DNA from 4 places in the Mesorhizobium sp. B1-1-1 genome. Region 1 is predicted to be linked to each of the others. Evidence: predicted binding sites of a transcription regulator. Region 1 holds the regulator's gene; each other region holds the start of a gene.
What was found. The regulator LexA, encoded in region 1, represses DNA repair genes until DNA is damaged. The targets are predictions, from matches to a motif close to TGTTCNNNNTGTGTTCNG.
Positions count from the first base shown of each region.

Region 1 (7,598 bases):
CAGCGCATATCGACACGTTCACGCGCGATAACCTGCCGCCGCCGGATCAATGGCCGGACTTCCTGCTCGACGGCTTCGACTATCCCGAACGGCTCAATGCCGGCGTCGAACTGACCGACAGGCTGGTCGAGAAAGGGTTGGGCGACCACACCGCGCTGATCGGCAACGGCCGCCGCCGCACCTACAAGGAATTATCCGACTGGACGAACAGGCTGGCGCATGCGCTGGTCGAGAATTACGGCGTCAAGCCAGGCAACCGGGTGCTGATCCGCTCGGCCAACAACCCCGCAATGGTGGCCTGCTGGCTGGCCGCCACCAAGGTCGGCGCCGTCGTGGTCAACACGATGCCGATGCTGCGCGCCGGCGAACTCGCCAAGATCGTCGACAAGGCCGAAATCACCACAGCGCTGTGCGACACCAGGCTGATGGACGAGATGACCGCCTGCGCCAAGGACAGCGCGTTCCTCAAGCAGGTCATCGGCTTCGACGGCACCGCCAACCACGACGCCGAACTCGATCGCGCCGCCCTCGACAAGCCCGTGACGTTTACCGCGGTGCAGACCGGGCGTGACGACGTCGCCCTGCTCGGCTTCACCTCAGGCACGACAGGCGTGCCGAAGGCGACGATGCATTTTCACCGCGACCTCCTGATCATCGCCGACGCCTACGCCCGCGAGATCCTGCAGGTGACGCCTGACGACATCTTCGTCGGCTCGCCGCCCCTGGCCTTCACCTTTGGCCTTGGCGGGCTCGCCATCTTCCCGCTGCGTTTCGGCGCCGCGGCGACGCTGCTGGAACAGGCAACGCCGCCCAACATGGTCCACATCATCGAAACCTACAAAGCGACGATCTCCTTCACCGCGCCCACCGCCTATCGCGCAATGCTCAAGGCCATGGACGAAGGGGCCGATTTATCGTCGCTGCGCGTCGCCGTTTCGGCCGGCGAAACCTTGCCGGCGCCGGTGTTCGAGGAATGGACTGAGAAAACCGGAAAGCCGATCCTTGACGGCATCGGCGCCACGGAAATGCTGCATATTTTCATCTCCAACCGCTTCGATGACATGAAGCCTGCCTCCACCGGCAAGGCCGTTGGCGGCTATCAGGCGCGCGTCGTCGACGACGAAATGCGCGAAGTGCCGCGCGGCACCGCGGGCAGGCTCGCGGTGCGGGGACCGACCGGCTGCCGCTACATGGCCGATGCCAGGCAGAGCGACTATGTCCGCGACGGGTGGAACCTCACCGGCGACACGTTCTGGCAGGACGAGGACGGTTTTTTCCACTTCGCAGCGCGCTCCGACGACATGATCGTCAGTGCCGGCTACAACATCGCCGGCCCAGAGGTCGAAGCGGCGCTGCTGGCGCATGCCGATGTCGCCGAATGCGCGGTGGTCGGCGCCGAGGATGCCGAGCGCGGCCAGATCGTCGAGGCTCATGTGGTGCTCGTGCAAGGCGTGGCGCCAGACGCAATGACCGTCAAGCGTCTGCAGGATCACGTCAAGGCCACGATCGCGCCCTACAAATATCCGCGCTCGGTAAAATTCATCGCCGCTTTGCCCAAGACGCAGACCGGCAAGATCCAGCGCTTCCGGCTGCGCGCGGAGAAGATCAATTGAGCAAGCCCTACGACCCGTCCGCCGAGGGCGCGGAAATGTCGTTCAAGGAGCGCATGTCCTACAGCGACTATCTGCATCTGGAAAAGGTGCTCGAGGCGCAGGAGCCGCTTTCGTCAGCCCATGACGAGATGCTGTTCATCATCCAGCACCAGACATCGGAACTCTGGATGAAGCTCGCGCTGCACGAAATCGGCGCCGCAATCCGCTCCATCCGCGCCGACCGTCTCGAACCGAGCTTCAAGATGCTTTCGCGCGTCGCCCGCATCTTCGAGCAGCTCAACAATGCCTGGGACGTGCTGCGCACGATGACGCCCAGCGAATACACCGAGTTCCGCGACGCGCTTGGCCAGTCCTCGGGCTTCCAGTCGTGGCAGTACCGTGCCATCGAGTTCATGGCCGGCAACCGCAATCTCGCAATGCTCGGACCGCACAAGCACCGGCCGGACCTCAGCGAGAAACTGGAGGCGATCCTGGCGCAACCGTCGCTCTACGACGAGGCGCTGCTGCTGCTCGCCCGTAACGGCTTCGACATCGGTGCCGACGCAAGGCGTACGGACTGGCGCGAAACGCGGACCGAGAACGAAGAGGTCCTTGTCGCCTGGCAGATCATCTACCGCGACCCGCAGCGCTACTGGATGTTCTACGAACTCGCCGAGAAGCTGGTCGATTTCGAGGATTATTTCCGCCGTTGGCGCTTCAACCACGTCACCACGGTCGAGCGCATCATCGGTATGAAGCGCGGCACCGGCGGCACATCGGGCGCGTCCTACCTGAAGAAGATGCTGGAGGTGGAGTTGTTCCCGGAGCTGTGGAAGGTCCGCACCCGGCTCTGACGTAGCTTTGCCGACTGCATATCGTTATCCCGAACCCGCTGCGCTTTTCTGAGCGACAGGCTCTTAAGTCACCGCCGCCTTGACGGCGAAACGCGCCTCCTGCCACGCGTCCGTGCGCAAAATGTCTTCCAGCACCTCGACAGCCTGCCAGACATCGACATAGCCGACATAAAGCGGCGTAAAGCCGAAGCGAATCGTGGATGGCGCGCGAAAATCGCCGATCACGCCGCGCTCGATCAAGGCCCGCATCACCTGATAGCCATGCGGGTGGAGGAACGACACCTGGCTGCCGCGCTCATTGCCGTCGCGCGGGCCTTCGAGTTCGAGGCCGTAGGCGCCGCATTTTGCCTCGACGAGCTGGATGAACAGATCGGTCAATGCGATGCTCTTCCTGCGCACCTCTGCCATGTCGACGTCGTTCCAGACATCGAGGGCCCCTTTGAGCGCGCGCATCGACAGCACAGGCTGCGTGCCGCAGAGAAACCGGCGGATGCCTGTGCCGGCAGCAAAACCCTGTTCGAAGGCGAAAGGCCGCGCATGGCCCCACCAGCCGCTGAGCGGCTGGCGGACATCGCCATGGTGGCGCTCGGCCGCGTAGATGAAGGCCGGGGCACCTGGGCCTCCATTGAGATATTTGTAGGTGCAGCCGACGGCGAAATCGGCGTTCGAACGGTCGAGCTCGACCGGCAAGGCGCCGGCGGTATGGCAGAGATCCCAGACGATCAGCGCGCCGGCATCATGTGCCGTCCGCGTCAGCGCGGCCATGTCGCGCAACTGCCCGGATTTGTAGTTGACGTGGTTGACCAGGATGACCGCGACCCGCTCGTCGATCAGTTCTTCTATGGTCGGCGCATCGACACCCTCGAGCCGCAGCACCGTGCCCGGCCGCGTCGAGGCAACGCCTTCGGCCATATAGAGATCGGTCGGAAAGCTGTCCCCCTCGGCGACGATGACTGACCTGTCCGGCCGCATCCCGAGTGCCGCATGCAGCACCTTGTAGATGTTGATCGAGGTGGTATCGCAGACCACCGTCTGGCCGGCGGCGGCCCCGATCAGGCGCCCGAGTTGGTCGCCGAGTTCGACCGGCATGTCGAACCAGCCGGCGGTGTTCCAGGCGCGGATGAGATCCTGCGCCCACTCCTGCGTGGCGGCCTTCTGCAGCTCGCCGAACACGGCGGGCGAAGCGGCGCCCAGCGAATTGCCGTCGAGATAGATCACCCCCTGGGGCAAGGTGAAGCGGTCACGCATGGCACGCAGCGGATCCGCGGTGTCCATTGCCTCGATCGCTGCGAGATCGGGAATTTTGCTCATGGTCGCGATGTTCCTCGGTGAGAAGAGCGCCCTGGAAACGGGCCGGCTGTTTTGCCGCCCGGGCAAGGGCTGGCCGCATAGAGGCGCAAGAACAGGGTGAACGCCCGGTTCGATCTTTGCTCGATTTCCGCCCGAGGCAGTTCCTCGAGCACCCCAACGATCCGGCGAACCTGGAGATCGCCGATCAAAAGACTGATGTAGATGTCGGCGGCTTCGGCAGGATCGTCACAGGCGATCAGGCCGGCCCGACTTGCGGTTCGAAGCAGGTCGCCAACAAGCGGCATTATGGTATTGCGGCCGAATTGCGCGATCGATTGGCCAAGCGTGCCTGTATCGTTGACGTCGCCGGCCGCGGCGCGATTGAGCGCCACCGCCTTGTCGCCCGTCACGAGGGTCAGCAGGACTGGCCCGAGCAAGTTCAGGGTTTTGAGCGGATCGCGCGCCTGGTGAAGGGCGTCCTCCAGCAGCTTCCTTGCCTCTCCCGCATTGGCTTCGATCAAGGATCGAAACAGGGTCTGCTTGTTGCCGTACCAGTTGTAGAGGGTTTCGTTCGAGGCCGATGCCCGCTTGGCGATAGCAAGCAGGGAGGCGCTCTTGTAGCCGGTTTCCCGGAGCACCGCATAGGCGGCCTCCTCTATCCGTTCGCGTCGCGCGGCCTGCTTCGGCGTGGTCATTGGTGTTCCTCTTCGAAAACCGTACATTATTATACGGTTTCGTCAAGCGAACGGGAAGCAAGGAGCGAGCGAACGCAGCCCATCGCGACCAGTGGTGGTGCCTCGTCGTTTTCCGGCAGGAAGTTGGCATTTTGGTTTCGTTTCGTTCACGAGCCGCAGGGGTTTCTAATCCGCCCAAACGCACCCCGCACCTTGCCGGTCACCCAGCTTGCAGGCTTGTGCCAAGAGTGGAGACCGGTCGGGCCACAGGCCATTAACCAAAATAGTTTCAAAGGGCCCGGGAGCGCATTGACGACGGACCGCGCTGGCAGGATGCTGGCTGCGGGAGGGCATTTCGTTTCCGTCGCCTTAACAAATTCATTAAACTTTAAATGGTTGCGGAACACAACTGGAACAGATAGTGTTTGTTCTGGGTTTGTTTTCTGATTCTGGTTCCAGACCCTTCGTGCAATGCCTTTGGGGGCCGCCATGCTCACGCGCAAGCAACATGAACTCTTGATGTTCATCCATGAACGGCTGAAGGAAAGCGGCATTCCGCCGTCCTTCGACGAGATGAAGGAAGCGCTGGACCTCGCCTCCAAGTCGGGAATTCATCGGCTGATCACGGCGTTGGAGGAGCGCGGCTTCATTCGCCGCCTGCCCAACCGGGCGCGCGCGCTGGAGGTGCTGCGCCTGCCGGACTCGATCGCGCCGGGTCTTAACGCGGCAAAGAAGTTCTCCCCGAGCGTCATCCAGGGCAGCCTCGGACAGGGCAGCAGCCCTAGCCGGCAGATCAAGCCGGCGACGTCTTCGCGTCTGCCCGCTGTCGGCAATGACGACGATGCGGTTTCAGCGGTGTCGATCCCGGTCATGGGTCGCATCGCAGCGGGTGTGCCGATCGACGCCATCCAGCATCAGACGCATTCCATTTCAGTGCCGCCTGACATGATCATGGGCGGCGAACACTATGCGCTGGAGGTCAAGGGCGATTCGATGATCGAGGCCGGCATTTTCGACGGCGACACGGTCATCATCCGCAATGCCGACACCGCAAGTCCCGGCGAGATCATCGTGGCCCTGGTGGACGAGGAGGAAGCAACGCTTAAGCGCTTCCGCCGAAAGGGTGCTTCGATTGCGCTCGAGGCTGCCAATCCGGCCTATGAAACACGTATTTTCGGACCGGACAGGGTCAAGGTGCAGGGCAAGCTGGTCGGCCTGATCAGGCGCTACTGAGCGGGGTCGGCGGTGGGCTTTTCGGGTTTACGGTAAGGCGGCAGTCCCCTTGCCTCGCGTGAGAATTTTCGCTGTTCGTGCCAAGGCCGATATGGCCTGTCGACGGCAAAGCTGACCCGTGCCGGTGCCGTCGCCGATTGCCGGTCGAAGAAGACGGCGGCACTTCCCTTACGAGCGAGCTGCCGCTTGGTGATGACGAGAACCAGCGGATTGTGGCAGGGGTCGTAGCCCGCGGGGTCGTTGATGACGATCAGATCCGCATAGGAGCAGGCCCTCCAGGCGTCCTTGCGATCCTCCACCTGCGCGATGATCGCCCCCGAGGTATGCCGGGCCATGCACAGGCCCGTGAAGCAATAGAAAGGCGCTCCCGCCGGAAGTTGCGCGGGATCGAAGATGTCGAACTGTCGGTCTCCGCTGTCGAACAGTTCCGGCGCAACGATGGTTTCGGACTTCAGCGCGCGTTTCCAATTATCGACGGTGAATTCGTTCGGGCGCGCCCGGTTGATCGCGAGCTCGCCGCCGCCGATCGGCAACGCCACCAGGCGGGCATCCTCCGAAATCAGCACGTCCGGCGTGCGCGTGTCCGAGACGGTCAACAGGCCGGCGAGCGCGAAGGGAAGTGCCGCCAGCCGCAGCCATGTCGTGGCCATCGTCGCGATGACCAGGGCGATCGCCACCAGAAGGACGGATTGCTGCGAAATCAACCCGACCGCGTCGACCGGCGAGCGTTGCGAGATCCATCCTGATATGGCGATCATCGCGGCCAGTCCCTTGCCCATCAGATAAAGGGATGGTCCATCGAACCCGAACGGCATCAGCAGCGCGCTGGCAACCGCAAGGAACATCACGACAGAAACGATCGGCATGACGGCAAGATTGGCGAACAGGCTGAGCGGCGACACGCGCTGGAAATGCCAGATGGCGAAAAGCGCCGTGGCGCTTCCCGCGATAATCGAGGTCATCGCCAGCCCACCTGTCGCCAGCAGCAATTTTCGCGTCAGCAGGCCAGGCAAGGTCCGTTGCGGCGGCGGGGTCCGCGCTTTGTCGGCTTTGCGATCCGACCAGCCGGCATAGGCGCCGACCAGGGCCGCGGTGGCGGCGAACGACATCTGGAAGCTCGGCCCTACCACCTCGTGCGGCGACACCACGATGACGGCGATCGCCGAAATAGCCAGATTGCGCATGGTGAGTGCCGCCCGATCGAACAGAACGGCGATCAGCATCACCGCCAGCATGATGAAGCTGCGTTCGGCGGCGACAACGACGCCCGAAATGACGAGGTAGGCGGCGATCGAGAAAAGTGCCGCCGCGGCCGCGTATTTCTTGACCGGCCGGCGGGAGGAAAAATTCGGGAACAGCGCGAAGCCGCCACGCAGCAGACCCATGACCGTGCCGGCGACCAGCGCCATGTGCAGCCCGGAAATTGAGATGATGTGGTAGATGCCGGTGCGTCGCATCGCTTCATTGATCTCGTCGGGAATCCCGGCGCGCACACCCACGATCAGCGCCGCGGCGATCTCGCCCTCGGCACCGCCGATGCTGCCCCTGATATGGTCGGCAATGCTTTCGCGAGCACTCTCGATGGCGGCTGAAAGGGCGGCCCACAGCGGCCTGTCATCGGCTGAGACGATTTTGGGGTTGCCGAGAAAGAAGCCGCTGGCGCCTATGCCGGCGAAGTAGCTGTCGAAGGAAAAGTCGTAGCTGTCCGGCCGCACCGGTCCGGTCGGCGGCAACAGCCTGGCATAGCCGCTCACGAGCGAACCGGCCGTCACTTCAGCCGGCACCTTGCGTGCCGAAAGGCGAACGCGCTCCGGCGCGTAGAGTAGTTTCGGCCGCGCGGTCGATGTCACATCGATGGTCAGCCGGATGCGCCCGGTCTCCATCTGGTCGACCGAAACGACGCGGCCGGTGATTTGCGTGGAGATTTCCGAGCCCAGCATCCGCGTTCCCGCCCG
Region 1 is NZ_VFWW01000006.1:199,619-207,216, reverse strand. It holds gene FJ986_RS14105 (AMP-binding protein) at 1-1,613, shown strand, start outside; gene kynA (tryptophan 2,3-dioxygenase) at 1,610-2,446, shown strand; gene kynU (kynureninase) at 2,510-3,757, opposite strand; gene FJ986_RS14090 (TetR/AcrR family transcriptional regulator C-terminal domain-containing protein) at 3,754-4,431, opposite strand; gene lexA (transcriptional repressor LexA) at 4,900-5,643, shown strand; gene FJ986_RS14080 (ComEC/Rec2 family competence protein) at 5,637-7,598, opposite strand, start outside.

Region 2 (7,598 bases), on a different contig from region 1:
GAAAACGAGCCTCCGGCTTGGTGCCCATCAGCGCATCGATCGCGTCCTTGGTGGCGGCCTCGGCATCGATCACATCGACCCGGAGCAGCGTACGCTTCCTCGGGTCCATTGTGGTCTCCTTGAGCTGCGCGGCCATCATTTCGCCCAGGCCCTTGAAGCGACCGATCTCGACCTTGCCGCGCCCGGTGAACTCGGTGCGCAGCAATTCGTCCTTGTGCGCGTCGTCACGCGCATAAGCGACCTTGCCGCCCTGCCGGATCGAGTAGAGCGGCGGCACCGCCAGATAGAGATGTCCGCCGCGAACCAGGTTCGGCATCTCCTGGTAGAAGAAGGTGATCAGCAGCGAGGCGATGTGAGCGCCGTCGACGTCGGCGTCGGTCATGATGATGACGCGGTCGTAGCGAAGATCCTCGTCGCGGTATTTCGACCGCGTGCCGCAACCAAGCGCCTGGATCAGATCGGAAATCTGCTGGTTGGCGGCCAGCTTGTCGTTGCCGGCGCTGGCGACGTTGAGAATCTTGCCGCGCAGCGGCAGCACCGCCTGGCTGGCGCGGTCGCGCGCCTGCTTGGCAGAGCCGCCGGCCGAATCGCCTTCGACGATGAAGAGTTCGGCGCCGGCGGCCGCATTCTGCGTGCAATCGGCAAGCTTGCCCGGCAGGCGCAGCTTGCGCACCGCACTCTTGCGCGACACTTCCTTTTCCTGGCGGCGTCGTACCCGCTCGTCGGCGCGTGCGATAACCCATTCGAGCAGCTTCGACGCTTCCTGCGGATTGTCGGCCAGCCAATGGTCGAACGGGTCGCGGATCGCCGTCTCGACTATGCGGATCGCCTCGATCGTCGCCAGCCTGTCCTTGGTCTGGCCGACGAATTCAGGCTCGCGGATGAACACCGACAGCATGCCCGCCGCCGAGATCATGACATCCTCCGACGTGACGATCGAGGCGCGCTTGTTGCCGACGAGGTCGGCATAGGCGCGCAGGCCGCGCGTCAAGACGTTGCGGAAGCCGGCCTCGTGGGTGCCACCTTCGCCGGTCGGGATGGTGTTGCAGTAGGAGTTGATGAAGCCGTCGCCGCCGAACCAGGTCACTGCCCATTCCAGCGAGCCATGGCCGCCTTGCCTGTCGCTCTTGCCGGCGAAGATTTCGCGCGTCACCTGGAATTCGTCGCCAAGCGACGCTTTCAGATAGTCCTTGAGGCCGCCGGGAAAATGGAATTCGGCCTTGGCCGGAGTGGTGTCCTTTTCCTTGATCAGGGAGGGATCGCAGGTCCAGCGGATTTCGACGCCGCCGAACAGATAGGCTTTCGAGCGCGTCATGCGGTAGAGCCGCGCCGGTTCGAACGCGGCGCCCTTGCCGAAGATCTGCTCGTCGGGGTGGAAACGGGTCCTGGTGCCGCGCCGGTTGTGAACTTCGCCAAGATGCTCGAGGCCGCTGACCGGAATGCCGCGCGAGAAGCGCTGCCGGTAAAGTTGCCGTCCGCGCGCGACTTCGACTTCGAGATGATCCGACAGCGCATTGACCACGGAGACGCCGACGCCGTGCAGGCCGCCCGAGGTTTCATAGACCTTGCTATCGAACTTACCGCCCGAATGCAGCGTCGTCATGATCACTTCGAGCGCCGGCTTCTTGAACTTCGGATGCGGATCGACGGGAATGCCGCGGCCATTGTCGGTGACGGTGAGAAAGCCGTCAGCCGAAAGCTCGACATCGATGAATGTGGCATGGCCGGCAACCGCCTCGTCCATCGAGTTGTCGATGACCTCGGCGAACAGATGGTGCATGGCCTTGTCGTCGGTGCCGCCAATATACATGCCCGGACGGCGCCGCACCGGCTCCAGGCCTTCGAGTACCTCGATATCGGCGGCGCTGTAGCCCTCTGAGCCGTCACGAGACGCCGCCGCCGGACGCTTGGCTGCCGCCTGCACCAGCGGATCGGCCGGACGCGCCGGTGTGCGAACCGGTTGCGGCTGCTTCTCCAGATTGCCGAAAAGATCGTTGTTGTCGTCCATGCCTGCCATAGAGCCCAAGCTGCGAATCACCCGCCGATACTGCCACGCTTTTCAGCGCCAAGCGACGGAGGTTCCTGTTACGTTCGGGGATTAACCCCCTCTTATCCTAAAACCATTCGATAACCAAGCCGGCGGAAATCAGGCGGATAGCCAGCGAGAAGATTCCTGATTCTTTAACAATGCCGCCTAGCGTGAGCCAACATAACAAGAAACTACGGGCATCAGGGGTTTGGGCGTGAGGGGCAAGGCCATAACGATGATCGGCATCGCCGCCGTTTTCGGCGCGATCTCGATCTTTGCCGCGGATTTCTGGGTCAAGCGCCAGGCCAGGGCCGACGCCGAGGAGAAAACCGCGTCGATCGCGGCGCCCGCCGCGCCGACGGTCGAATTCAAGACCATCGTGGTGGCGAATGCACCGTTGCGGTACGGCATGGATCTCGACCGCGCGAAACTCAGCGAAATTCCGTGGCCGCAGGATTCGCTGCCGCAGGGCGCCTTCGCCACCATCGATGGACTGCTCGGGGACGGCAACCGCGTGGTGCTGTCGCCGATCGAGGTCAACGAACCGGTGCTGCTTACAAAGCTGTCCGGCCCGAATGGCCGCGCCACGCTCTCCAACATGCTGACGCCCGGCATGCGGGCCGTCACCATCCGCACCGACGAGATCGCGGGCGTCGGCGGCTTCGTCACGCCGGGCGACCGGGTCGATGTCGTGCTGACGCGCGATGCCGGCGAAATCCAGGAAGTGGCCAAGAATGCGCAAGGCGCCGCCGGTTCGACCATCACCTCAGAGATCGTCGTTGCCGACGCGAAGGTGCTGAGCGTCGGGCAGGGCGCCGACGAGCGCCAAACGACGCCGCAGGTGGCCAATTCCATAACCATCGAGGTGACCACCGAAGGCGCGCAGAAAGTGGCGCTGGCCCGCACTGTCGGCACGCTGTCGCTGTCGCTTCGCTCCGCCAGCGAGGGCGGCGAGGGCAAGGACGGTGTCACCACCATCTCCTCCTTTGGCGGATCGGTGGCGGGCAAGGCGCAGGCCGCGGCCGGCTCGCTGTTCGACGCCATGGCAAAGGAGCCTGAGAAGCCGAAATTCAAGACGGTCATCGTGACGCGTGGAACGACGGCCGAGGAATATCAGGTTCCTGCGCGGGACCAGAAATAGGAATATCAGGTTCCTGAGTGGAACCAGAGCAGGACCGGTGGGGACCGGACGGGACGGGAACAATGTTCAGGCAACTTCAATATCGAACGACAGGCCGGTTGCACGTCGCGCAGGCGATGGCGATGGCGGTGACGATGGCGGCGGCCGGCATCTTCGCCGGCCCGGCCAGGGCGGACAACGACATCGTCTATGTCTCGGCGACCAAGAACGCCTCGATCAAGGTCGCCAAGGGCAAGCCAAAGACGATCATGACGAGCGCGGCCTTCTACCAGATCGTCATCGGCGATCCGGAGATCGCCAACGTCAACCCGTTGACCGACAAATCCTTCTATGTGCTGGGCAACAATCTCGGCACCACTGGCATTGCGCTGTTCGACGAGAACAAGCAGCTCGTCGGCACCGTAGACATCGAAGTGACGCTCGATACCGACCAGTTGGCCGACACCATCCGCGCCAGCGTGCCGGACGCCAAGATCAAGGTCGGCTCCGCCAATGGCCGCGTCGTGCTGTCGGGCGAGGCGGATGACGCGGTCGCCGCCGAAAAGGCAAACAAGATCGCCACCCGCTTCTCCGGCAATGAGGAGGTGATCAATTCGGTCAACATCTCGTCCTCGCAGCAGGTCCAGCTCAATGTCCGCTTCGTCGAGATCAACCGCCAGGCGGGGCAGGATCTCGGCGCCAAATACAGTGCCAATTTCGCTTATGGCATGGGCGGACGCGACGTTACGATTGCTCCCGGCACCATTGAGCCGGCGGGGACCGGCGAGATCATCGGCAAGCTGCTGTCGAACGGCGTTTCCATCGACATCGCCATCAAGGCACTGGAAGAGCGCGGCCTGGCTCGTCGGCTGGCCGAGCCGAACCTGATCGCCCGGTCCGGCGAGACGGCGAGCTTCCTGGCCGGCGGCGAGTTTCCGATCCCGGTTTCCGAAGACAACGGCAAGATTTCCGTCAGCTACAAGAAGTACGGCGTCAGCCTGGATTTCACGCCCACCGTTCTGAAGGACGGGCTGGTCAGCCTCGACATCGCGCCGGAAGTCTCCTCGATCGACGCGTCGGCTTCCTACAATATCGGCAGCATCTCGGTGCCCGGCTTCATCGTGCGCCGCGCCAGGACGTCGGTCGACCTGAAGAACGGCCAGAGCTTCATGATCGCGGGGCTGCTGCAGTCGCAGAACGACATCACCACCTCGCGCATACCGGGCCTCGGCAAGATGCCTGTGCTCGGGGCCCTGTTCTCGTCGAAATCCTACCAGCGGCGCGAGACGGACCTGGTGATCATCGTCACGCCTTACCTGGTCAAGCCGGTGGATCCATCGAAGAAAATGGCCGAGCCGACCGATGGCACGCAGCCTGCCAGCAATGTCGACTATTTTCTCAACAACACCGAGGAGGTGAGGGCGTCGGACACCAATCGCGCATTGGCGCTGGCTGACGGCAGCGCCGCGCGTGCCGCTCCCGCCACCAAAGTCGGGCATTTCCTCGACCTGCCGAAGGACTGAAGCCATGCGTCTGGTCTTGAGCTCGAGCGTCGCCTTGCTGCTTGCCGGCTTCACCGCCGGCTGCACGAGCGACGATTATGTGCGCAGCGAAGGCGTGACGAGCGGCGCCGGGGATGCCCAGGCCGCCAACACCGTCATGCAGATGGTTGATCCCTGGAAATACGGCGTCCAGAACACCAGGCTTCTCGTGCCTGCCCAGCGCGGCAGCACGGAACCCGCCACCGCCGAGCAGGCGGCCAGCGCCAAGGCATCGCAAGCCAGCGCCGACAATTGATCCGAGATCATAGGCTGACAAGTAATGGCAAACCGCATCAAGACCAGGAAAATCCTGCTCATATCGACGGACAGAACCTTCGCGCAGGACACCCGGACGGCGTTTGCCGCCTCGGAGATCATCCAGCTCTCGACGGTGGAAAAGAACATCACCGAACTTCGCGGCGAGGTCCAGGAGGCCGATCTCGGCGCGATCATCGTCGATATGGACGCAGCGAAGCTTGAGGAGATCGATGCGCTGCAACGCGTCATGCGTCGGCTGGAAGGCAAGGCGCCGGTCGTGGTCGTCACCCAGGAATTCAACGCCGCCGCCGCGCGCATCCTCGTGCAGCTCAAGGTCGCGGATTTCCTGGTCAAGCCGATCACCACGGCCGATCTCGTACGTTCGGTGGTGCGTGCGCTGCAAGGGCCGGGGCGCGAGGAAAACACCGAGTCGCAGATCTACACCTTCATGCCCGCGGCTGGCGGCGTTGGCACCACGACGCTGGCTTTGCAGACCGCGTTCCAGCTGCATCATTCAGTGACGCGCGGCGCCTCGACCTGCGTGGTGGACCTCAATTTCCAGCAGGGCGCCTGCGCCGAATATCTCGACCTGGAGCCGCGTTTCGACATCACCGAAATCGAGAACCAGCCGGAGCGTCTCGACAGGCAATTGCTCGACGTGATGCTGTCCAAGCATGCCAGCGGGCTTTGTGTTCTGGCCGCACCGACGCAGCCGGCGGAGATGCGCTCGTTCAAGACCGATGTCGTGGTGCGGATGCTGGACCTCGTCTCGGCCTATTTCGACAATGTCGTCATCGACATGCCGCGCACCTGGTTTCCGTGGACGGAGACGGTGCTGCTCGGCTCCAACAAGCTCTACATCGTCGCCGAAATGACGGTACCGTGCCTGCGCCACACGCAACGCCTGATCCAGGCGGTCTACGAGACCGCCGGCAAGGAAGTGAAGCCGAACGTCATCGTCAACCGTTTCGAGCAGAAGATGTTTGACAGCGGCATCAAGCAGGCGGACGTCCAGGAAATCCTCGGCGAGCATTTCGTCGGCGGCATCGCCAACAATTACCGGCTGGTGCGCGAGGCCGTCGATCGCGGCGTGCCGCTGCACGAGATCGATGCCAATGCCAACGTCGTCAACGACCTCAAGAGGATCATCCTTCCGGAGGAAGTGGCGGCGGCGCCGGGCAAATCGAAATCGCTGTTCGGCTTCGGCAAGAGCCTTTTGAAGAGGAAGGCCGGATGAGCAGCCGCTTTTCCACCTTGCAGAACCGCGATGCGCGTCCGCAGCGCTCCGCCGAGCCGACGGCGGTTGCGCACCACGCGGTCGTCATCCCGACGAGCCGGAAGGTCTTGCCGGCGAAAGTCGAAGCCGTGCCGGGCAAGAGCGCCAACAAGGTGCTCGATGCGCGCGTGCGCATCCACCGGTTGCTGCTCGAGGAGATCAATCTTGTCGCGCTGGAGCGGCTGCCCAGGGACGAGATGCGCCGGCAGGTGCATGATTTCGTGTCGGAAAAGACGCGCGAAGAGCGGATGGCGATCAACACCGTCGAACTCGATGCCCTGGTCGACGACATCGTCGACGAGATGGTCGGGCTCGGCCCGCTCGAGCCGCTGCTCAAGGACCCCGATATCAACGATATCCTGATCAACGGCCATCAGAACTGCTTCGTCGAAAAGAAGGGCAAGCTGCAGCAGGTCCACATTCCGTTCAAGGATGAGGCGCATCTGCTTAGAATCATAAACAAAATCGTTGCCGCGGTCGGCCGCCGCGTCGACGAATCGCAGCCGATGGTCGACGCCCGCATGCTGGATGGCTCGCGTTTCAACGCCGCCATCCGTCCGGTGGCGGTCGACGGGCCGCTGGTGTCGATCCGCAAATTTTCCAAGAACAAGCTCGGCCTGCACCGGCTGGTCGAATTCGGCGCCATCACCCAGAACATGGCCGAAGTGCTTGCTGCGGCAGTACATGCCCGCAAGACGACGATCATTTCGGGCGGCACCGGTACCGGCAAGACGACCATGCTCAACGCGCTGTCGGCCTTCATTCCCGAGGACGAGCGGCTGATCACCATCGAGGACGCGGCGGAGCTTCAGTTGCAGCAGCCGCATGTCGCGCGCATGGAAACCCGGCCGGCCAACATCGAAGGCCATGGCGAGCTCAAGCAGCGCGACCTCGTCAAGAACGCGCTGCGCATGCGGCCTGATCGCGTCATCCTCGGCGAGTGCCGCGGCGAGGAGGCCTTCGACATGCTGCAGGCCATGAACACCGGCCATGAAGGGTCGATGGCCACCATTCACGCCAATACGCCGCGCGATGCCATTTCGCGGCTCGAGCAGATGCTGGGCATGACCGGCATGCCGATGACGGTGCAGTCGATCCGCAGCCAGATCGCCAGCGCCATCGACATCATCGTCCAGTTGACCCGGCTCTCCGACGGCAAGCGCAAGGTGACGAGCGTCGCCGAGGTGACGGGCATGGAAGGCGACGTCATCCAGATGCAGGAGATCTTCCGCTTCGTGCGCACCGGCATGGACGCCGATGGCACGATCCTCGGCCATTTCGAAGCGACCGGGATCCGGCCGCGCTTCCTGGAGGATCTTCGCGCCATGGGCATCGAGTTTCCCGGGCGTTATTTCGAACCCGGCCGGCCGCAGG
Region 2 is NZ_VFWW01000011.1:270,138-277,735, forward strand. It holds gene parE (DNA topoisomerase IV subunit B) at 1-2,008, opposite strand, end outside; gene cpaB (Flp pilus assembly protein CpaB) at 2,244-3,170, shown strand; gene FJ986_RS23765 (type II and III secretion system protein family protein) at 3,287-4,672, shown strand; gene FJ986_RS23770 (hypothetical protein) at 4,677-4,946, shown strand; gene FJ986_RS23775 (response regulator) at 4,971-6,185, shown strand; gene FJ986_RS23780 (CpaF family protein) at 6,182-7,598, shown strand, end outside.
Region 2: parE (DNA topoisomerase IV subunit B) is a predicted target of LexA. The motif match lies at 2,078-2,095, and genes of this name have one in related genera.

Region 3 (7,598 bases), on a different contig from region 1:
CTGGAAGCCGGCATCGATGTGATCTGCGACAAGCCGCTGTCGACGACGCTGGGCGAGGCGCAAGCCCTGGTGGCGCTGACGCGGGAGAAAAATCGCCGCTTCGTCGTCACCCTCAACAACACCGGCTACGCCATGGTGCGCCAGGCGCGCGAGATGGTGGCGGCGGGCGAACTCGGCCGCATCGTCTCCGTGCACGGCGCCTATATCCAGGACTGGCTGACCAGGCCGATCGATGCCGACGGCCAGAAACAGGCGGAATGGCGCACCGACCCGGCGCGCGCCGGCCAGTCGGCGGTGCTGGCCGATATCGGCGTGCATGCCTTCAACCTGGCGAGTTTCATCAGCGGCCGCGAGGCCGAGACGGTGTCGGCCGACCTGTTCACCGCCGTGCCGGGACGGCGGCTCGATGACAACGCGCATGTGCTGGTGCGCTGGGCGGGCGGGGCACGCGGCACGATCCTGGCCAGCCAGACGTCGCCCGGCCACTATAATGATCTCTCCGTGCGCATCTATGGCGACAGGGCGGGGCTTGAATGGTCGGGCACGCGGCCCGAGGAACTGCGCTTCTCCAGATATGGCGAGGAAAGCCGCACGCTCGTGCGCGGCGGCCATGGCTCGACGCAGGAAAGCCGGCGCGTGTCGCGCATGCCGGCCGCTCATCCCGAAGGCTATATCGAGGCCTTCGCCAATTTCTACCGCGACGCCGCCGACATCATCCGCGCGCATCGTTCGGGCGCCGCCGTCGATGCGGCCCGGGCGGCGCAGGTGCCCGATGTGGTCGACGGCGCGCGCGGCGTGAAGTTCGTCGCCGCGGCGGTGGAGTCGAACGCGGCTGACGGGGCGTGGACGGCGGCAAGGTTCGGGTGAGGGTGTGCCATCCAATGTGACATCGCGGCCACGCCCGACGGTGCCGCGCGGTTGACGGCGATCAAGAGTTGGCCGTCCATTCGGGACCGCGCTGTGTTCCGCCATTTTTCAGCTCGTTGCGAGGCTGGTTTCGAAGGCAACAGCCGGTTGACTGGCTTCCAAATCGTTGCCGCCGACCTTGCGCGAGGTGATTGCGACGCTATGTCAGGCGCATCCGCGTTGCTCCCCGCCCGCGCATTCGGCAATCTGTCGCTTCTTCGGCGTTGAAGGCTTGCTCCGATGGAACTCGGTCTCATTGGATACTACAGCGACTTCGTGGTTTACCCCCTGGCGATCGCCCTGCTGGCTGTGGCCGGGCTTATCGAGGCCGGCGAAGAGAGCGCGCCAGGCTGGCTGGCGACGGCGCTGGCGTGCCTTTGTCTGTGGACGCTGATCGAATACGTCATGCACCGCTTCGTCCTTCACCACATTCCCTGGATCAGGGATCTGCACGCCCGCCATCATGTCGAGGAGCGCAGTCCGGTGGGCACGCCGACCTGGCTCAGCCTCGGCGTGCATGCGCTTGTCGCGTTCTTTCCCGTATGGATGGTCTCGGATTTCGCGGTCGCCAGCGCGGCGAGCTGCGGGCTGATGCTGGGCTACCTATGGTACGTCAGCATCCACCATGTGATCCATCACTGGCATCCCACTCATCCGAGCTATCTCTACACGCTGAAGCGCCGCCACGCGCTGCATCATCATGTCGACGAAAATGTCAATTTCGGCGTGACGTCGCTGTTCTGGGATCGGGTCTTCGGCACGATGCGGCTCTGAAGCCAACTGGTGTGCGCCATTCGAGGAGCGCAGACAGCCATTCCCGCTTACAATTCCTTCTGCGCCAATTCCCTGAACTCGTCGGGCACGGAGCGGGCCGCCTCCAGCGCCACGGTGCCGTAGCCGACGGCCTGTTTGCCGAAGCGCTCGCGGATCTTGTCGATGGCGCGGTCGGCGCCGAAGCGTGCGAGGCCCTTCCTGGTGCCGGGGCGGCGCTTTTCGTCGGCGAGGCCGAGCGGCAGTTCGAGCTGCAATTCGGCACTTTCCTCCAGATGCGAGACCGAGATCGCCAGCAGCGAAATCGTCCTGTCATGCGGATGATCGGCAAGCACGCCCCGCACCAGGTCTGTCGCGATCTCGGCCAGCATCACCGTCGCCGAGATCGGCTGGTCGAGCGTGATCGAGCGGGTGACGGCGCTGAGGTCGGCGAAGCGCACGCGCACCGTCACCGTGCGGCCGGGGCGCGCCTTGGCGCGCAGCCGGCTGGCGACCCGGTCGGCCAGATGCAGCAGGACGGGGATGTAGACGCATTCCAGTGCCGGCTTGCGGCCAAGCGCCGACTGGGCACCGGCCGAATGGGCGCGGCGACGTGTTTCCAATTTGCGCGGATCGCGGTTCCACGACAAGGCGGCAAGCTTTTCGCCGGCGGCAGGGCCGAGCAGCCGCGCCAGCGCGCCGCTGTGCGTCCTGGCCAGTTCGCCGATTGTCTGGACGCCGATCTCGGCCAGCCGCGCGCTGGTCGCCGGGCCGACGCCCCACATCAGGGAGACCGGCAGGTCATGCAGGAAGGCGATCTCGGTGCCGGGCTCGACCACCACCAGCCCATCGGGCTTGGCCACCTGCGAGGCGATCTTGGCCAGGTGCTTGGTGCGCGCCACGCCGATCGAGATCGGCAGGCCGAGTTCGCTTCGCACGCGGCGGCGAATGGTCGAGGCGATCTCCCGCGGCTGGCCGAACAGATGCGTGCAACCGGCGACATCGGCGAAGGCCTCGTCGATGGAGATGCGCTCGACCAGCGGCGTGAAATCGTCGAGCACCTTCATCGCGGCGTCGCCGAGCCGCTGGTAGTCGCGGAAATTTCCGCCGACGAAAATCAACTGCGGGCAGAGCTCGCGCGCCTTGCGCCCCGGCATGCCGCCGCGCACGCCGAAGGCGCGGGCTTCGTAGGAGGCGGCGAGCACGACGCCGCCGCCGACCGCGACCGGCTTGCCGCGCAGCGAGGGGTCGAGAAGCTGCTCGACCGAGGCGTAGAAAGCGTCGAGATCGGCATGCAGGATGGTGGGCTCCATCCCCGGTTCCTCGCGACGTTGTAGAGTATGGAACATAAAGAGAACAAACATTGCTCGCTGTCAAGCGAGGTCGCGATCCGCCGGAACATTGTCGCTCACAATCGCGTTGACGGCCGAAGGGCGCTGCGTGCGGAGGCTGGCATGGGCAACTTTGAAATGATCGATCTGGTTTGCGTCGTCAACGCCTGCTCGACCGACCGCGCCGCGGGGCGGCTGGTTTCGATGGCCAAGGCCGTGGAGGAATTGCGGGTGCTGACCGGCGATTTCGTCTCGGCCGACGAAACAGTCGCGAATGCGCTGAGTGAAGTCGCGCTGCAGTGCGGCTGCGCCGTGCTGTTCGATGAGCAGGCGGGCGCCGACATATTGCGCACGCCATAGCTCGTCGCCGGCGTGCTGCAATGCATCACGCAACCGTTCCAATCGCTTGTTTTTGCGCTATTCCGAACAGAGGGCCGTGACGCACTTTCTAACGCGCGTTGCCTGTGCGGGTCGTTGTCCCCGAGGCCACCTTGGCGACATCCATCAACCGAGATGCTCCGCCCGCAGCGCCTGCTTGAGGCGCTCCAGCGCCGGCTCGCCGTCGGCAGCGAGCTTATCGGCGATCCTTGCCAGATCATCGTCGGCCTTGCGGTGCTTGCTGCCCCAGGCGCCGAGCGTGGCCAGCACGGGCAAAAGGTCGATGCCGGCCTCGGTCAGGCGATAGATCGCCTTCAGCCCATGCGTGGGATCACCGCTGCGGGTGAGGATGCCTTCGTCCTGCAATGTCTGGAGGCGCTCGGCCAGCGTACGCGAGGAAATGCCCTCATCGGATTGCAGGAATTCGCGAAAGTGCTTTTTTCCGGCGAAGACTAGGTCGCGGATGATGAGCAGCGTCCAGCGGTCGCCGAGCAGTTCGAGCGACAGGTTGATGGGGCAGCCAGACCGGTCCCGTGTCGACATGTGTATGGTTCCATTTTTAAATCGCTTTACTATTGACATCATTTTCATCTCAGGTCAATAGTTCCAAATGTAAACCATCGGCAACCGTGCCGGCCGGACGGGTAAAACGAGCCGCTCGGCCCTTGACTGGGAGAACCATAATGAAAAAGCTGATCCTCCAGATGCAGATGTCGGTCGACGGTTTTGTCGGCGCCGCCGGGGATCATCGCTGGCAGCTCTGGGAATGGGGCGACGACAGCGCCTGGGACGAGGAGCTGAAGCGGGACTTCAACGCCGTCTTCGCCGGCATCGATACCATCCTCTTGAGCCGCAAGATGGCCGAGGAAGGCTACCTTACCCATTGGGGCAATGCGGCGAAGAGATATCCGCGCGACCCGTTCTATGCTTTCGCCCAGCGCATCGTCGAGGCGAGGAAGGTGGTGCCGAGCGACAGGCTCAAGGCCTCGCGATGGGAGGGCACGACAGTGGTCAGCGGCGACCTGCCGCGGGAGGTCGACTTGCTGAAGAGGGGTGAGGGCGGCGACATCGCGGTGTTCGGCGGCGCCGGCTTCGCCTCGGCGCTGATCGCGGCCAGGCTGGTCGACGAGTTCCAGCTGTTCATCAACCCGGCCGTGCTGGGCGCCGGCCGCCGCATCTTCGACCAAGGCGGGTTCGGCAGGCTGCGGCTGCTCGGCTCGAAATCCTATGCGAGCGGCATGGTGGTGAGCCGCTACGCGCCGGCCGGCTAATCGAAAGGCATTGCACTGATATCATGCCTGCCGTTGAGCTTGGGCATGGCAGTCGGCGATGCAGCACCAAGCGCGGTTGTGCCTTAGCCCCAGGGGCGAAGGGAACACGCGCCTCGATGTACTCTTGGTCAACACCTTGGCCTCACCAATTCACTTCGCATCATGAAAAATGATGCCCACCGTGTGCCGCATGCCCGAGCGCAGGCGGCTGACGCCGTGGCGCAGATTGACGCGGTAATTGCCCTTGGTGCCCTGCACCGGCCGATTGTGGACGGCGAAGGAGACGGCATCGCCCTGGCGCAAGGGCACCACTTCCACCCGGCTCTGCATGCGCGGCCGCTGTTCGGTCAGGGCGAACTCGCCGCCGGTGAAATCCTCGCCGGGTTCTGAAAGCAGAACCGCCACCTGCACCGGAAAAGCGAGGTCGCCATAGAGGTCCTGGTGCAGGCAGTTGAAGTCGCCGGGCACATATTGCAGCAGAAGTGGCGTCGGCCTGACCTGGCCGGCGGCGTGGCACTGCTTGAGAAAGGCGGCATGCGTTTCGGGATAGCGCGTGGCGATGCCCATGCGTTCGTTCCACCGGTTGGCGACCTCGGCGAGCCTGGGATAGAGCGCCGTGCGCAGCCCGCCGATCAGGTCTGGCAAGGGGTAGCGGAAATAGCGGTATTCGCCCTTGCCGAAGCCGTGCCTGGCCATGTGGATATGGCTGCGGAAATGTTCTTCATGCGGATAGAGCCCGGCGAGTTGTCGGCACTCCTGCGGCGTGAGCAGCTTTTCCATCACCGCACAGCCGAAGCCGTCGAGTTCGGCGGCTAGGGCTGGCCAGTCGTAAGCGGCAACGCGTTCCTCGGCGGCTTTCACCACCGATGCCGCAACCTTGGCATGGGCGTTCATATTGCGGCCTCTTTGTCGAGCAAAGCGTGCTTGCGCTCAGTGCCCCAGCGGTAGCCGGAGGGCGTGCCGTCGGCGCGGACGACGCGGTGGCAGGGAATGCCGAGCGCGATCGCGTTAGCGGCGCAGGCCGTCGCCACGGCGCGGGCGCCGTTCGGTTGGCCGAGACGCTGGGCAAGGGCGGCGTAGGTGATGGTTGCGCCGCGGCGGATGCTGCGAAGCTCGCCCCAAACTTTTTGCTGGAACGGCGTGCCGTGGCTGATGTCGAGCGGCAGGTCCAGGCCGGCGGCGGGCGTTTCGATGAAACGCGTTATCGCCGCAAGATCGCCTTGCAAGGCGGTCTCGTCCTCGACCAGCATCCTGCCGGGGAAGCGGCTGGCGAGATCCTGCGCCAGCGCCTCGGCGTCGGAGTCGATCAGGATGGCGCAGACGCCGAGGGAACCGCGCGCGGCGAGGATTTTGCCGATCGCGGATTGGGCGATGGCGTAGGTGATGGTGTCGGCGCCGGAGGCTGTCGCCGGCGTGTGGGTTTGCATGAGGTTCATTGCTTCACTCCTTCTGTGTGCCTGAACCCTAGCCGCGTGCCTTCCGTTCCTCACTCCGATGCTTGCTTTCAAATTCAATTTCCGGAACGGTGCGGAGGTAAGTACCCTACGGCGCCCCCCTCTGTCCTGCCGGACATCTCCCCCACGAGGGGGGAGATTGGCAATTTCGGCGCCCCACTCATTCCTGCAACGTCGTAGATTGGCGAAGGCGGTTGTGACAGCCAATCTCCCCCCAAGTGGGGGAGATGTCCGGCAGGACAGAGGGGGGCGCCGTAGAGCGCTGATTTATGCGATACGAATGACAGCAACCTTGCCAAGCAAAAAAACCTCGCCTGATAACAGCCGCAGTTCGATCTCGCCGGTCGCGCCACGGCTCCACTCGGCCTTGCCGCTCTCGACAAGCTCCCCGAGCGCAGCCATCACCAGCGACCGCGCATCTTTGGCGCGTCTGACGGCGCCGCGATGGGGGATCCCAATGTCCGCATCGGTGGTGGAAGACCTTGCCATCGCGCCCATTGCCGCTCCTCCTCAGGCCTCGCGGCCGAGCAGCGCGCGCTTGCGCTCCGCGCCCCAGGCGTAGCCGGACAGGGCGCCGTCCTTGCGGATCACGCGGTGGCAGGGAATGGCGACCGCGAGCGCGTTGGCGGCGCAGGCGCCGGCAACGGCGCGGGTCGCCTTCGGCGCGCCGATGCGCCCTGCTATCTCGGCATAGGAGACGGTGCGGCCGGCCGGGATGTCCCGCAGGGCCTGCCAGACGCGCTGCCGGAACGCGGTGCCGCGCAGGTCGAGCGGCAGGTCGAGACCAAGCCTTGGAGCCTCGACGAAACCGACGACGCGGGCGACGAGCGCCTCATAATCGCGGTCGGCGCCGATCAGGCGCGCCTTGGGGAAACGGTCCTGCAGGTCGCGCACCAGCGCGTCCGGGTCGTCGCCGAGCAGGATCGCGGCGACGCCCTTCCTGCTCGACGCGACAAGGATGGCGCCGAGCGAGCATTCGCCGACGGCGAAGCGGATCTCCTCGCTGGCGCCGCCGGCGCGGTAGCGCGTCGGCGTCATGCCGAGCATGCCGGCCGACTTCTCATAGAAGCGTCCGCTCGAATTGAAGCCGGCATCGTAGATCGCCGCTGTCACGCTGGCGCCGTCTTCCAGGCGCCGGCGCACCCTTTCGGCGCGCCGGGCGGCCGCGTAGTCCTTTGGCGTCAGGCCGGTGACGGCCTTGAAGGTGCGGTGGAAATAGCCGGCGCTGCGGCCGGCGGCGGCGGCCAGTTCACCGAGCGACGGTTCCTCCTCGCTCTGTTCGATCCTGCGGCAGGCCTCGGCCACCATCGCGGCGTTGCAGGCCTCGAGCGAAGGTCCGTCGGGATTGCAGCGCCGGCAGGCGCGAAAGCCGGTCGCCCTGGCCTCGTCCAGCGTGTCGTGGAGCTGCACGTTCTTCGGGTTGGCGCGCCGCGACGGGCAGGAGGGCCGGCAATAGACGCCGGTCGTCGCCACCGAATACCAGAAGCTGCCATCGGCCGATTTGTCGC
Region 3 is NZ_VFWW01000005.1:96,252-103,849, reverse strand. It holds gene FJ986_RS11300 (Gfo/Idh/MocA family oxidoreductase) at 1-867, shown strand, start outside; gene FJ986_RS11295 (sterol desaturase family protein) at 1,147-1,680, shown strand; gene dinB (DNA polymerase IV) at 1,728-2,969, opposite strand; gene FJ986_RS11285 (hypothetical protein) at 3,111-3,347, shown strand; gene FJ986_RS11280 (helix-turn-helix domain-containing protein) at 3,492-3,908, opposite strand; gene FJ986_RS11275 (dihydrofolate reductase family protein) at 4,049-4,636, shown strand; gene FJ986_RS11270 (2OG-Fe(II) oxygenase) at 4,787-5,530, opposite strand; gene FJ986_RS11265 (methylated-DNA--[protein]-cysteine S-methyltransferase) at 5,527-6,072, opposite strand; gene FJ986_RS11255 (hypothetical protein) at 6,358-6,588, opposite strand; gene ada (bifunctional DNA-binding transcriptional regulator/O6-methylguanine-DNA methyltransferase Ada) at 6,601-7,598, opposite strand, start outside.
Region 3: dinB (DNA polymerase IV) is a predicted target of LexA. The motif match lies at 2,998-3,015, and genes of this name have one in related genera.

Region 4 (7,598 bases), on a different contig from region 1:
TCGGGTTTTTCCGGCGTTTCCTTCCTGGCCGGTTCGGCGGGGGCCGCCGCAGGTGCCGAGCCTGCCGGCGGGAAAGGCGTGAACAGCCGCATGGCATTCTGGAACATTTCCATGTTGCGGCGCGTCTGCTCCTCCAGCGCCTTGATCGGCGTGGCCATCTTCATCATGTCGAGTGGTGACTTGCCGATAGCGCCCTTCATCTGCTCGCGGAAGCGCTCCTGTTCCTTGGAGAAGGCGATCATCGACTGTTCGAGGAAGCTCGGCACGATCATCTGCATCTGGTCGCCGTAGAAGGCGATCAACTGGCGCAGGAACGGGATCGGCAGCATGTTCTGCCCGTCCTTGTTCTCCAATTCGAAGATGATCTGGGTCAGAACCGGATGCGTGATGTCGTCGCCGGTCTTGGCGTCCTGCACCGTGAACTCTTCGCCCTTCTTGACCATTTCGGCCAGGTCCTCGAGCGTCACATAGGTGCTGGTGCCGGTGTTGTAGAGCCGGCGATTGGCATATTTCTTGATGACGATCGGATCGTCTTTCGCAGCCATCTGCATCCTCCCCGGACACCGGCGCGCCTGAGTAAGCCGCCGGTAACGATTGCGCCCGTTCAAAGGATATGCGCAAAAGCGTCACAATTCCAAGCAGTTTGTGCAGTGCGGGATTAATTATCGCTGCATGGCCGGTGAAATATGCTGCGCAGCAGCGGACAGCTTGATGTCGCGGCCATGCGCAGCTTGCTTGCGACGCATGGGTGCCCTGCCGATTTCCGGTTTGACTCGGGGTTGGGAAAGGGCAAGAAAAGTCTTCAATGACAGAACATCAGCTTGAAGTTTGGAGAACAGAATGCCCGCTTCCAATGCCATCGTCGTCGCCAGCGCGGCGCGCACACCGGTCGGTTCCTTCAATGGCGCTTTCGCCGCCACCCCGGCTCACGAGCTTGGCGCCGTCGTCGTAAGGGAATTGTTGTCGCGCGCCGGCGTCGAGGCGGCCGAAGTCGACGAGGTCATTCTTGGCCAGGTGCTGACCGCGGCCCAAGGGCAGAACCCCGCCCGCCAGGCTTCGATCCTCGCCGGGCTGCCCAGGGAGACCACCGCCTGGGGCCTCAACCAGGTGTGCGGCTCGGGCCTGCGCGCCATCGCGCTCGGCATGCAGCAGATCGCCACCGGCGATGCCAAGGTGGTTGTCGCCGGCGGCCAGGAATCGATGTCGATGTCGCCGCACGCCCAGCATCTGCGCGCTGGCGTCAAGATGGGCGACTACAAGATGATCGACACCATGATCAAGGATGGACTGTGGGATGCCTTTAATGGCTATCACATGGGCAACACGGCCGAGAACGTCGCCCGCCAGTTCCAGATCACCCGCGAGGACCAGGACCAGTTCGCGCTGGCCTCGCAGAACAAGGCCGAGGCCGCGCAGAAGGCCGGCCGGTTCAAGGACGAGATCGTCGCCTTCACCATCAAGGGCAAGAAGGGCGATACAATTGTCGACCAGGACGAATACATCCGCCATGGCGCGACGCTGGATGCCATGACCAAACTGAAGCCGGCCTTCGACAAGGACGGCACTGTGACCGCCGCCAATGCCTCCGGCATCAACGACGGCGCCGCCGGCGCGCTTTTGATGAGCGAAGCGGAAGCTGCCAGGCGGGGCATCACCCCGCTGGCGCGCATCGTCTCCTGGGCGACCGCGGGCGTTGACCCGGCGATCATGGGCACCGGTCCGATTCCCGCCTCGCGAAAAGCGCTGGAAAAGGCCGGCTGGTCGGTCGGCGATCTCGACCTGATCGAGGCCAACGAGGCTTTCGCCGCGCAGGCCTGCGCGGTCAACAAGGACATGGGCTGGGATCCCTCGATCGTCAACGTCAATGGTGGCGCCATCGCCATCGGTCATCCGATCGGCGCCTCTGGCGCGCGCATTTTCAACACGCTGGTCCACGAGATGCGCCGAAGAGGTGCCAAGAAGGGTCTCTCCACCCTGTGCATCGGCGGCGGCATGGGCGTCGCCATGTGCGTCGAAGCGCTCTAAAAGAGAAGTGAATGGGGAGTAGCGAATAGGGAAGAACGGCGTCGGCGCAATGGGATATCTGATCCCTGCTCGTCATTCGCTACTCCCTGTTCACTCTCCCAACCAAAGGGAGGGAGCGCATGACCAAGGTTGCAATCGTCACGGGCGGATCGCGCGGCATCGGCGCGGCAATATCGATGGCGCTGAAGGAAGCCGGCTATTCGGTTGCCGCCAACTACGCCGGCAATGATGAGGCGGCGAGCAAGTTCACGGCCACAACCGGCATCAAGACCTACAAATGGTCGGTCGCCGACTACGACGCCTGCGCCGCCGGCATCAAGCAGGTCGAGGCCGATCTGGGCCCGGTCGCGGTGCTGGTCAACAATGCCGGCATCACGCGCGACGCCATGTTCCACAAGCTGACGCGTGAGCAGTGGAAGGAGGTCATCGACACCAATCTCTCCGGCGTTTTCAACATGACGCATCCGCTGTGGAGCGGCATGCGCGACCGCAAGTTCGGCCGCGTCATCACCATCTCCTCCATCAATGGCCAGAAGGGCCAGGCCGGCCAGGTCAACTACTCCGCGGCCAAGGCCGGCGACATCGGTTTCTCGAAGGCTCTGGCCCAGGAAGGAGCCCGCGCGGGCATCACCGTCAACATCATCTGCCCAGGCTATATCGCCACCGAAATGGTCCGGGCGATCGATGAGAAGGTGCTCAACGAACGCATCATCCCGCTAATCCCGGTCGGGCGCCTCGGCGAGCCGGAGGAGATCGCGCGCTGCGTCGTCTTCCTCGCCTCCGAGGACGCCGGCTTCATCACGGGATCGACCATCACCGCCAATGGCGGCCAGTACTTCGCCTGAGGTCTCGCCGGGCTGCCGGCTTCCCGGTGCCGATTGAAGGAGGGCTCGTTCGCCATCCGCTTCGGATGTCCGTGACGCCGTCCGATGACGGCTGTCGGCCTGCTGTTCCAATCCGGCACGCAAAGGTTAATCGCGGCAGCGGGTATTGTGCAAAACTGCCTGGATAAGCTGTGCATTGTCGGTGGAAAACCTGTGCGTAACACTACATCTTGTCGTGAACAAACAGGGAAAATCCCGACATCGCCGATTCGTCGCCCTTTCGTTCCATGTTTGGCCGCAATGTTAACGAGAGCAGTTGCAATCGCCTATCAAACTGTTAATTTCTATTAAGAAAGTTCAACAATTTCATAAGCTTGGATGAAGCAAGGCGGGCTGCCACACGGCTTTGCCAGCGAAAGTTAACGGCGGCTCTCGCCTAGCATGAAACGGGCCAATTCCGTGATTCAGCATGTGGTAAGGATCATCAGCCAAAACTCCACATCTAGCCGTGAACAAAACCTGAATCCGGGCGAGTCAGCGATTCGTCGCCGATTCGTTCCAGACTCGTTCCAACCCTTAATCAGCAGCCGAACCGAAGCTCGACGGAGGTGACTTCGAACCGCCAGCGGAACATTCCGCTTTCGCTTCGCGCCTGAAATCCCTATGTGTCGCCTGTCATACGCGCCACCCGAGGCGTGCTCCCGACAATGAGAGGCCAGAAAGCCTTATTTCCGAGCGATGAACATCCATCCGAAACCCACCGAGCCGCTGATCCTGTCGGGTCGCGACGTGACTGCCGTGCTTGGGCCGACCAACACAGGCAAGACCCATCTCGCCATCGAGCGCATGGTGGCGCATGAAAGCGGCATCATCGGCCTGCCGCTCAGGCTCTTGGCGCGAGAGGTCTATACCCGCGTCTGCGAAAAGGTCGGTGCCCACAAGGTGGCGCTCATCACCGGCGAGGAGAAGATCCAGCCGCCAGGCGCCAGATATTCGGTCTGTACCGTCGAAGCCATGCCGCGCGAGACCGATGCCGCCTTCGTCGCCATCGACGAGGTGCAGCTTGCCGGGGACCTCGAGCGCGGCCACATCTTCACCGACCGCATCCTGCATCTGCGCGGCCGCCAGGAGACGCTGCTGCTCGGCGCCGCCACCATGCACGGCATCTTGCAGCGCCTGTTGAAAGGCGTCTCGGTGGTGACACGACCGCGGCTGTCACATCTGGCCTATGCCGGTTCGAAGAAGCTGACCCGCTTGCCCCGGCGCACAGCGATCGTCGCCTTCTCCGCCGACGAGGTCTATGCCATCGCCGAACTGATCCGGCGCCAGCAGGGCGGTGCGGCCGTCGTGCTTGGCGCGCTCTCGCCCCGCACCCGCAACGCCCAGGTGGCGCTGTTTCAGTCGGGCGACGTCGATTATCTCGTCGCCACCGATGCCATCGGCATGGGCCTTAACCTCGATCTCGACCATGTCGCCTTCGCCCAGAACCGCAAGTTCGACGGCTATCAGTATCGCAACCTGACGGCGGCCGAACTTGGCCAGATCGCCGGGCGCGCCGGCCGGCACCTGCGCGACGGCACCTTTGGCGTCACCGGCCAGGTCGACCCGCTGGACGAGGAATTGGTCAAGAAGATCGAAAGCCACGACTTCGACCCCGTGAAGGTTCTGCAGTGGCGCACAGCGCGTTTCAATTTCGCCAGCCTCGACGCGCTGAAGCGCTCGATCGAGACCAATGCCCCGGTGGAGGGCCTGACCCGTGCGCTGCCGGCAGTCGATGCGCAGGCGCTTGAGCACCTGTCGCGTGACGAGGACATCAGGGCGCTCGCCACCGACGCAAGGCGCGTCGCGCTGCTGTGGGACGCCTGCGCGCTCCCCGACTACCGCAAGATAGCGCCGGCCCAGCACGCCGACCTCATTGCGTCGATCTACATGGACCTCGCCAGGCATGGCCATGTCGACGAGAATTACATGGCCGAGCAGGTGCGTCGCGCCGACACCACCGAGGGCGACATCGATACGCTGTCGCATCGCATCGCCCAGATCCGCACCTGGACATTCGTGTCGAACCGGCCCGGCTGGCTGGCCGATCAGGCACACTGGCAGGAAAAGACGCGCGAAATCGAAGACAGATTGTCGGATGCGCTGCATGAGCGGTTGACGAAACGCTTCGTAGACCGCAGGACTTCCGTCCTCATGCGGCGCCTTAGAGAAAATACCATGCCTGAAGCCGAAATAAGCCCAACCGGAACCGTCCTCGTCGAAGGCCACCATGTCGGCGAGTTGCAGGGGTTCCGTTTCACCGCCGATCAGAGCGCTGGCGGCGAAGACGCCAAGGCCGTGCGCGCGGCCGCCCAGAAGGCGCTGGCGGCGGAGTTCGAGGCACGCGCCGAACGCTTCGGCGCCTGCGCCAATGGCGACATCGCGCTGGGTTCCGACGGCACGCTGCGCTGGATCGGCGCGCCGATCGGCACGCTTGTTGCCGGCGAGGACGCGCTGAAGCCGCGCCTGGTGCTTTTGGCCGATGAACAGCTGACCGGCCCAGCGCGTGACAAGGTCGCGGCGCGTGCCGAGCGCTTCGTCAATTTCCAGATCGAATCCCTGCTGAAGCCGCTGGTCGATTTGAAGAGTGCCGAGCAGATATCGGGTATCGGCCGCGGCATCGCCTTCCAGCTGGTCGAGAATTTCGGTCTTATCAATCGCCGCGACATCGCCGAGGAGATGAAGTCGCTCGACCAGGAAGGCCGCGCGGCATTGCGCCGGCTGGGCGTGCGCTTCGGCGCCTATCATGTCTTCGTGCCGGCGCTGATCAAGCCGGCGCCCGCGGGATTGGTGACGTTGCTGTGGGCGCTGAAAAACGACGGCAAGGACAAGCCCGGCTTCGGCGACGTCGTCCATGCGCTGGCATCGGGCCGCACCTCGGTGGTCATCGATCCGGCTTTCGACAAGGCCTTCTACAAGCTTGCCGGCTACCGCAATCTCGGCCGCCGCGCCGTGCGCATCGACATTCTGGAACGGCTGGCCGACCTGATCCGCCCGGCGACCAACTGGAAGCCCGGCCTCGGCCAGCGTCCGGATGGCGCCTATGACGGCCAGTCTTTCATGGTGACGCCGCCGATGATGTCGATTCTCGGCGCCACGGCCGATGACATGGAAGAAATCCTGAAAGGTCTTGGCTACCGTGCCGAGCCGAAGCCGGCGGCCGAAGTCAAGGCACGGCTGGAAGCGCAGGACAATGCCGCCCGGGAAGCCGTGGCGGCCAAGCTGGCAGCGGAAGAGGCCGCGCGCGCCGAGCAGGCCAAGGCGGCGGAGGCGGCAGCGATGGACACGCCTGAGGAGACATCGGCGGAAGATCCGCAAACTGCGACTGCCCAGACCGCCGTCGAAATTCCTGCTGAACCCATTGCGGAAGCGGCCGAAACTGTTGCGGAAGAACAACCCGAAGTTCCAGCCGAAGCTACGCAAGAGCTTGCGCCTGTAGCAGAAGCCGTGCCTGAGACTTCTGCCGCCGAAAGCGCCGACGCTCTCGCCTCCCCCTCGACGGGGGAGGTCGCGGAGCGAAGCGAGGGGGGTGACAGCGCCGACGCTCCCCAACAGGGACAGGATGAAGCCGGCGTGCCCGCTGCGGAAGCCGAAGAGCCTAAGCCGATCCTGTTGTGGCGGCAGGGCCGCTTCGACCAGCGGCCTCGTCACCGTCACCACGAGAACCGCGCCCGGCCGCGCAACGGCCAGGCGGCGCGCTCCGATGCCCCGGCGGATGCCGCTGTCGGCCAGCCCGGCACCCGGCCCGCCCATGAAGGGCGCCGCGATGGCGCCGGCAAGCCGCGTTTCGATCGCTCGAAGTTCAAGCCCAGGCCGCAAGGCGAAGGCGGGGAACGGCGGGAGGGAAAGCCGCAGGGCGAGCGTTCTGACCGCCGTGAGGGCCGGCCGGGCGGCAGGCCGGAAGGCAAGGGCGGCCCGCAAGGCGGCAAACCCTCGTTTCAGGCAAAACCGCGCGAGGAGCGCCCGGCGCGCTTCGATCCCGACTCTCCCTTCGCCAAGCTCGCCGCGTTGCGCGACCAGCTGAAGAAATAGCCGCACAGGATCCGATGGTCGCCCCGATGGCCACCGACCGCCAGCGTATCGACAAATGGCTGTTCTTCTCGCGCGCGGTGAAATCGCGCTCGCTGGCCGCCAAACTGGTCGTGGCCGGCCGGGTGCGCATCAATCGCGACAAAGCAGCGCAGGCCTCCGACCTGGTCAAGCCTGGCGACGTCCTGACCATCACGCTGGAGCGGCGCATCTTCATCTGGAAGGTGCTCGATGCGGGAAGCCGGCGCGGCCCCGCCGTGGAGGCACGCACGCTCTACGAAGACATGTCGCCGCCTGCCGCACCGACGGGCGAGGCGCCTCCCGACGCGATCCCAGGGCTGCGCGAGGCCGGAAGCGGCCGCCCCACGAAGAAGGAGCGCCGCGAGACCGACCGCTTGCTTGGCGACGACTGACCGCCGGTGTACGGAGGCATGTATGTTCTTCCACGCCGCCGACACAACGGTCCGAGCACATGACCGATGCCCGCCATTGCCGAGCCGTTGGAATTCCATTCCGGCAATGCCGGCATGGCCGGAATGGCCGCCCTTGCAAGCGGGCGCCAAAGGCGTTACCTCACGGAAAAAGCCAACAAAAACGGGACGTCCCGGAGCAGATCGATGACCTATGTCGTGACCGACAATTGCATCAAATGCAAATATATGGACTGCATCGAGGTCTGTC
Region 4 is NZ_VFWW01000019.1:59,436-67,033, reverse strand. It holds gene phaR (polyhydroxyalkanoate synthesis repressor PhaR) at 1-545, opposite strand, end outside; gene FJ986_RS29075 (hypothetical protein) at 663-860, opposite strand; gene FJ986_RS29070 (acetyl-CoA C-acetyltransferase) at 841-2,025, shown strand; gene phbB (acetoacetyl-CoA reductase) at 2,145-2,870, shown strand; gene FJ986_RS29060 (helicase-related protein) at 3,588-6,920, shown strand; gene FJ986_RS29055 (RNA-binding S4 domain-containing protein) at 6,947-7,330, shown strand; gene fdxA (ferredoxin FdxA) at 7,535-7,598, shown strand, end outside.
Region 4: FJ986_RS29060 (helicase-related protein) is a predicted target of LexA. The motif match lies at 3,404-3,421, and genes of this name have one in related genera.